3 regions of the Breoghania sp. genome follow, and region 3 is predicted to be linked to each of the others. Evidence: predicted binding sites of a transcription regulator. Region 3 holds the regulator's gene; each other region holds the start of a gene.

Region 1 (2,200 bases), 630 kb from region 3:
TCCTCCTGCATCTCCGCAAGACGGGCAAAGCCGATTTCCGCTGCCAGATCGCCGCGCGCGATCATGACGGCAGTCGGCTGGCGTCCGGCCGCTCGCACAATCATGTCCGGCAGGTTGCGGATGGCCTGCTCCGTCTCGATCTTGAGGACGAGGCCAAGTTTCTGCCAGTCATGCGGGCGTTCGCGCGCAAGGTGGCTTTGAAGCAGGGCCACGTCCTCGGGCGTCTGGACAAAGGAATACTCCACCCCGTCCGCGCGATGGGCGATGAAGGAGAGCGCCTCGATATCGCACGGCGTGAGGGCATCGATTTCCAGATCGGTGTCGGGAAAATTCAGCCCCTTTTCCGATTTCAGCTTGTAACCCTTGTTCTTCGGCGCGGTCACGATCCGCACCATGACGCCCCAGGGAAGACATTGCGTGATTTCTGATACGACTTTTCCGTCATCGATGAGAACGCGATTGCCGGTTTCCACCGACCTTAACGCCCGCGGATTCGTGCATTCGATTGCCAGAACATGCTCGGGCGCGGACTTGAGTTCTCCGGGCAGGGTGATCGCGAGTTCATCGCCGCTCCAGATCCGCTTGCCGCCTTTCACCTCGCGCAGGGCGCCAGTGCGAAGCTTGGGGCCCGCCAGGTCCATCAGCACCTTCATTCGCCAGTTGCTCTTCTCCGCCGCCTTTTCCACGTTGGCGATCATCCGGTCCCAGGCAGCTTCATTGTCATGTGCGCAGTTGATGCGCACCGCCTCCACGCCAAGCCCGGCGAGACGCAGGGCGAAGTCCGGGTCTTCCGCCGCTTCGCTTGGCAGCGTTACCAGCAGCGAAACCGGGCTATGGGGGGAGAGCCTGCCGAAGAGTTGTTCGCTGCGCGCCGAGATCCGGGCCGCGCCCGCATAAAAATCGTCATTCAGCGGAACAAGGTGGGGCCTTTGGCCGGTTGCGACGCGCAACAGGTTCGCCACCGCATCAAGCGTGGGGATGACGCGCCCTTCCGCACGCCCCAGAGACGACAGACCGCATCGGCTCATGCGCTCTTGCAGAGGGCGGATGTCCTGACGGCGCAACGCGAGATAGTGGCTGAAGTTCATCGCGCTGGCATGAAACGAGTCATCCTCGATCCAGCCGGCCCAACGGTGGGCGATCGTTTTCGAGTCGGTCACGATCGTTGAGCGTAATGCCTCGATCTCATTGAGAATTTCGCCGAGGTTGATTGGTGTCATCAAGTCTCCTGCAGAAAAAAGTAACGACCAGAGGGGAGGGCGGCCAGTCCAGGGACAGGCGATGCCAATCGGGGGCGCAGGGAAGCTGGCCCCCTGCAAGCTGTCTCAAGTCGAAAGATACAGGACTTTGTAGCAGATAGATGACATGCCAAGAAAAAAGTTCGGTATCCGGGAAATACCTCCGCGGGCCCGGTGCGGGGTGCTTGGCGATGAAGAAGAAATGGAAAACCGAGCGAGAAAAGGCGCGCGGTTTTACGCCGCGCGCCGTGTTTCGACCTGCCTCGACAAACGATACGGGGCTGTTCAGCCCCGAGCGAGATCCGCCAGCAAGCTGGCGGCGACGGAGAATTTCGAGACGGTCAACGCATCGGTCTCGGTTATTTCCGTCACGGCGCGCGTCGTTCGGCTGACGTCTTCGCGGTTGGCAGCGACCCAACTGTCCATGGCGCCATCCAGCTTGCCGGTGGCGGTGCGAAGGACCTGCGCCGTAATCTTGCGATGTGCATCGGCAAGGGTGGAGCGGGCCCGGTCAAGCGCCAGCCCATCATAGTAATCGGAGATATGAAGATCGCGCGCCAGCGCATCGATCCGGCCGATGCGGAAGGTGCTTGAGACGTCGAAGAAAACAGGCGCGACCTCTTCGGGAGAACGTTCCACACTTTCGGCGATCAGAATGATGTTCGGGATCATCACATCCACTGCCAGCCGTGCGATGCGGTTCGCAAGGGAGGCGGGTACCCCGGCCTCAGTCCATTCCCGTCCCTGTTTCGCAACGAGTGTGCGCAGCGCATCCGGCAGGATATCCGGCATCTGCGGCGAAAGCCGCGAGATACCCGTCTGGAATCGCTCGATCACGGCTTCAATGCCTTCGGCGAACGACACTTCGCGCAGGAACCATACGGTCTGGTCGAGGGTGAGGTCCTGCACCGCGGAATAGAGCTCCAGCTGGGTTTCACCCGGGATCTCATTGTCGAGGGCGT
Region 2 (2,200 bases), 1.7 Mb from region 3:
AAGAGGGACAAGCCCAGAACCATCAACGTGATCCCCGCGGTCATTGCCTGCGCGGGAATGGAATGGATGTTGTTGTCGGTGAGCACAACGACAGCCAACATCGCCCCAGGCGAGGCGATGGAGGGGATCGCCAGCGGGTAGACCGCCCATTCCGCAACATTCCTGGAGACCTCGGAAATCTCCTTTTCCGGCTTGGAATCCCCGAAAATCATCGTCAGCGCGAACAGGAACAGCACGATGCCGCCAGCGATCTGGAACGAGGTCAGGTTGACGCTGATGGCATTGAGGACCGGCTGACCGGCAATCAGAAACCCCATCAGCACCAGGGCTGCGAAAAGCACCGCCCGAAAGGCCACCGAGCGACGCCGATCGTGGGCGACGGAGGCGGTCACCGCAATGAAGACCGGCACTGTACCCACCGGATCAATGACGGCGAACAACGTCGCGAACTGATGCAGCGCATTGGCCAAGGATAGTTCGGGTGACATGCTCTCTTGTGGCCTCGATGAACTGGCGTAACGGGAAATGAAGATCAGATGGGCACCGCGCAGGCCCATTATCTCTAGTAAATGAGGCAAATAAGCGGGAAGGCAATTTCCCGAAAAGACAATTTGCTGGGAAGACAGTTTGCCGGGAAGGCAATTTGCATATAGCGCCTTCGCTGTACAGGTCCGCCAACGGCTGGAGGAACAGGACCCAACGGTCGCCGGCAAATAAAAACCGCGATCCCGCATCCGGGACCGCGGTTATATCAAGCCTCACGCGGGCTTTTCAGCCTCGCGGGCCAAACCGAAAATCAGTGAATGGTCTCCTTGCGAAGGCGTACGATCTCGTCCTTTAAATGCAGTTTTCGGCGCTTCAGATCAGCGATTTCAAGATTATCCGTGCTCGGACTGACCATCGCTTTTTCGATTTCGCGTTCCAGGTCAGCATGGCGCCGTTCAAGCTCTAAGAGATGCGACTGCAAGGACATTGGGCAAAGCCTCCTATGTAGTTCGGCTAGAACAACAAGAGTGTGACACAGGCTGAGAACGGTGTCGAACGCCGCGCCGCCCGTGAGTGAACGAATTGATCACATCGGTCGTACGATTTCCGGGCAATTTCTTGGAAATTGCGCGACGTGCACACAATACCGCCCGAGGGGACGAGCCACTAACGCGCTGAAAATAAATGACGTCCGGTCACGGGTGCCTGCCCTGGCGGAATTTCGCAAGGCTCCCGGCGTGACCGAACGTCGCGACCTGAGCAATAACCCTCCCTGTTCTCAATGACATGCGGGAAAACACGCACAGCGATTACGCAAGGACACCCTACACCCCGCTCTGGCAAGACATCGCGCCCCCCACACAGCTTTCCCCCCGCCCGCGCGCTCTTCGATCCCCTTCGCGCTTTCGCTATGCTACATTGCGATCATTGGCAGACTTGCCGCCTTGCCGTTTGGACTGTCCGGTTCGTTCGCGCCCGACCTCTTGTCCCGCCCGTATCCTGGGTGGAGACAGGAAAGGGGCTGCGTCTGTGGAAGCAAAAATGACAGAAGACATGGAAGATGCGCTGCGTTCGGAACTTGCGCAATTGCGTCAGGAGCACCGCGATCTCGATGCCTCGATCGAGGCGCTTATCGAGACCGGCAGGGCCGATGCAATTCAGATGCAGCGTCTGAAGAAGAAAAAGCTCTGCCTGAAGGATCGGATCACCTCCATCGAGGACCGGCTCCTTCCCGACATCATCGCCTGACAGGCATTATCGGGGAAAAACAATTCCGCGCGCCCGCCCAGGGCGCAGCCGCATATTTTTTTTGAAACAACCGCAAGGCGCGCCGTCACGACGCGCCGACATCTTTCATTGTGAACACTCCGCCAGGCAGTGCTAGAAGCGCAAGCCCGTCTTGGCGCGATACATATCGCGATCGGCTCGATCAAGCACACTCCCCGCCCGGTCATCGCCGCAAAGACGCGCGACACCGAGGGAGGCGGAAAGCGGATAGCGCCGCCCCTCATGGCGGAACGGGTTGTCCGCCAGCGCCCGGTTAACCTCCAGCGCCACGGAACGCGCCTCCTGATCGGCGGTCTTCCACAACAGGGCGACGAATTCGTCTCCGCCGAGACGCCCCACCACATCGCAGCGCCGCAGCACACCCGTCAACACGCTCGCCACGTGCTTCAGGGCGGCATCGCCCGCAGAATGGCCCAGCGTGTCATTG
Region 3 (2,200 bases):
CAACGAGCTGGAACGCGTCGGCGATCTCGCCAAGAACATCGCAAAGCGCGTCATCGCCATCAATGGCGAGTTTCATTCCAAGAAGCTTGTCATTGGTGTGGAGCACATGGCGGAACTGGCCATGCAGCAGCTCAAGACTGTTCTGGATGCCTACACGCAGAGCAATGCCGAGGAAGCCCGCAACGTGCGTGAGCGCGACGAGGAGATCGATCGGCTCTACACTTCCCTGTTCCGCGAGTTGCTCACCTATATGATGGAGGATCCGCGCAATATCTCCATGTGCGCGCATCTTCTGTTCTGTGCCAAGAACATTGAGCGTATCGGCGACCACGCGACCAATATCGCGGAAAACATCCACTACATGATCACCGGCGAGCAGCTCACGGACGAGCGCCCGCGTGCCGACGAGACGGAATACTCCGCTGATGACGGCGAGAGCTGATCTCGACGCGCAGACTGGAATGAGGCTGGAGACCTAAGGAATGGCGAAGGTTCTTGTCGTAGAGGATGAGGAACCGCTCAGGCTGCTTCTGCAATACAATCTGGAAGCGGAAGGCTACGTGGTCGAGACCTGTGCAAGGGGCGACGACGCCGAGATCTTGCTGCGCGAGTCGCAGCCGGATCTTCTGTTGCTGGACTGGATGCTGCCGGGGCTTTCCGGCATCGAGTTGTGTCGGCGCCTGCGTGCACGCGAGGAGACCGACCGCCTGCCGATCATCCTGCTGACAGCGCGCGGCGAAGAGGCGGAGCGCATTCGCGGTCTCTCCACCGGAGCTGACGATTATGTCGTGAAACCCTTCTCGATCCCCGAACTGGTGGCCCGCGTGGCGGCGATCCTGCGCCGCTCCAAACCGGAGGTGGTGTCCTCGCAATTGCGCTCCGGTGACATCGAGCTCGATCGCGAAACCCGCCGGGTCTATCGCTCGGGCCGCGAGATTCATCTGGGGCCGACGGAATTCCGCCTTCTGGAGTTTCTGATGCAGGCGCCAGGCCGCGTCTTCTCGCGCGAGCAGTTGCTCGACGGGGTCTGGGGCCATGATGTCTATGTCGACGAGCGCACCGTCGATGTTCATGTCGGTCGTCTGCGCAAGGCGATCAATCGCGGCAAGGCGAAGGATCCGATCCGCACCGTGCGCGGCTCCGGTTATGCCTTCAATGACCAGTTCGCGGCAGCCTGAGGCCGCGAACGACGCCGCGCGTTCGCGCGTAGATCCCGTATTGCAGATCTGAAATACAAGAAAACGGCCGCTTTGGAAGCGGCCGTTTCTCTGTAGATCAGGGCTTGTCCGTCACATGCGTGATGGGGAAGCCAATTTTCGTTTGACCGGCCCGCATGAGGGCAGGTCGCCCGGTCTCGCGATCAGCCCCGAGCCCGCTGCCCGCCGCGCTTGCGGTCGTTCATGGGCTGGTAGGCGATGCGGCAATGGTGCGGGCAGTAGGGGACGCCCGGCTCCGAATTGCGACCGCAGAAATAGAAATCCTCGCGGCTCGGATCGCCGATGGGCCATTTGCAGGTCCGCTCGTTGAGCTGAAGGATCGTGGCACGCTGTTCTTCGGGGATCACCAGCTCGGCCACCGGGGCAGGCTGGGCCGCGACCACGGCAACGGGTGCCGCTTCCGCCTTCAGCGCCGTCGCGCCAACCGTACGCGGGGCTGCGGGCGGGGCCGCAGGCCGGGTGGTGGGCGCAGATGCCGCAGGACGGGTGCGTCGCGGCTTTGCAGGGGCGCTGGCGGTTTTCGCACGGCCGGAGAGTCCAAGCCGGTGCACCTTGCCGATTACAGCATTACGAGTAACGCCACCAAGTTCGGTGGCAATTTGACTTGCGCTCAGACCTTCTGACCAAAGCCTCTTCAGAAGATCAACGCGTTCGGTTGTCCAGGACATTTGATAACAACTCCGCCGAATAGCCGCTTCTCAACGGATATACTCAGTCTTCAGCCGCCGGATGACGCCTGCCAGATTTAACAGATTGGTTACGAACTCGGTCCGCCACACGAGATGTCGTGTCTGAGTGCCCGCAGAGTACAATATGGCGGAAAGCCGTCGCAACCCTGCCTCATGCAAAAACGGCGGATAACCTCGGTTTTCCCCAGTTAAGCTGAGGCAGTTATGCCCGGTTTCAGAGCAATTTATCCGGTCAAGCTTTGCATTGACACTATCGGGCGCTGGCGGTGTATATAGGTCCTTCGCAGCCGTGCC

The links. The regulator PhoB, encoded in region 3, activates phosphate uptake and scavenging genes when phosphate is short. The targets are predictions, from matches to a motif close to TGTCATNNANCTGTCAT.
Region 1: a site for PhoB is predicted at 1,350-1,366, ahead of ABGM93_RS07195 (pyruvate kinase). Genes of this name have one in related genera too.
Region 2: a site for PhoB is predicted at 1,005-1,021, ahead of ABGM93_RS17085 (DUF465 domain-containing protein). Genes of this name have one in related genera too.

What each region holds. Positions count from the first base shown of each region.
Region 1 is NZ_OY771475.1:1,640,865-1,643,064, reverse strand. Features, by position in the region: gene ABGM93_RS07195 (pyruvate kinase) at 1-1,220, opposite strand, end outside; gene ABGM93_RS07190 (NAD-glutamate dehydrogenase) at 1,524-2,200, opposite strand, start outside.
Region 2 is NZ_OY771475.1:3,933,148-3,935,347, reverse strand. Features, by position in the region: gene ABGM93_RS17090 (MarC family protein) at 1-488, opposite strand, end outside; gene ABGM93_RS17085 (DUF465 domain-containing protein) at 797-973, opposite strand; gene ABGM93_RS17080 (DUF465 domain-containing protein) at 1,528-1,734, shown strand; gene ABGM93_RS17075 (GGDEF domain-containing protein) at 1,867-2,200, opposite strand, start outside.
Region 3 is NZ_OY771475.1:2,269,730-2,271,929, reverse strand. Features, by position in the region: gene phoU (phosphate signaling complex protein PhoU) at 1-442, shown strand, start outside; gene phoB (phosphate regulon transcriptional regulator PhoB) at 483-1,178, shown strand; gene ABGM93_RS09805 (GcrA family cell cycle regulator) at 1,361-1,885, opposite strand.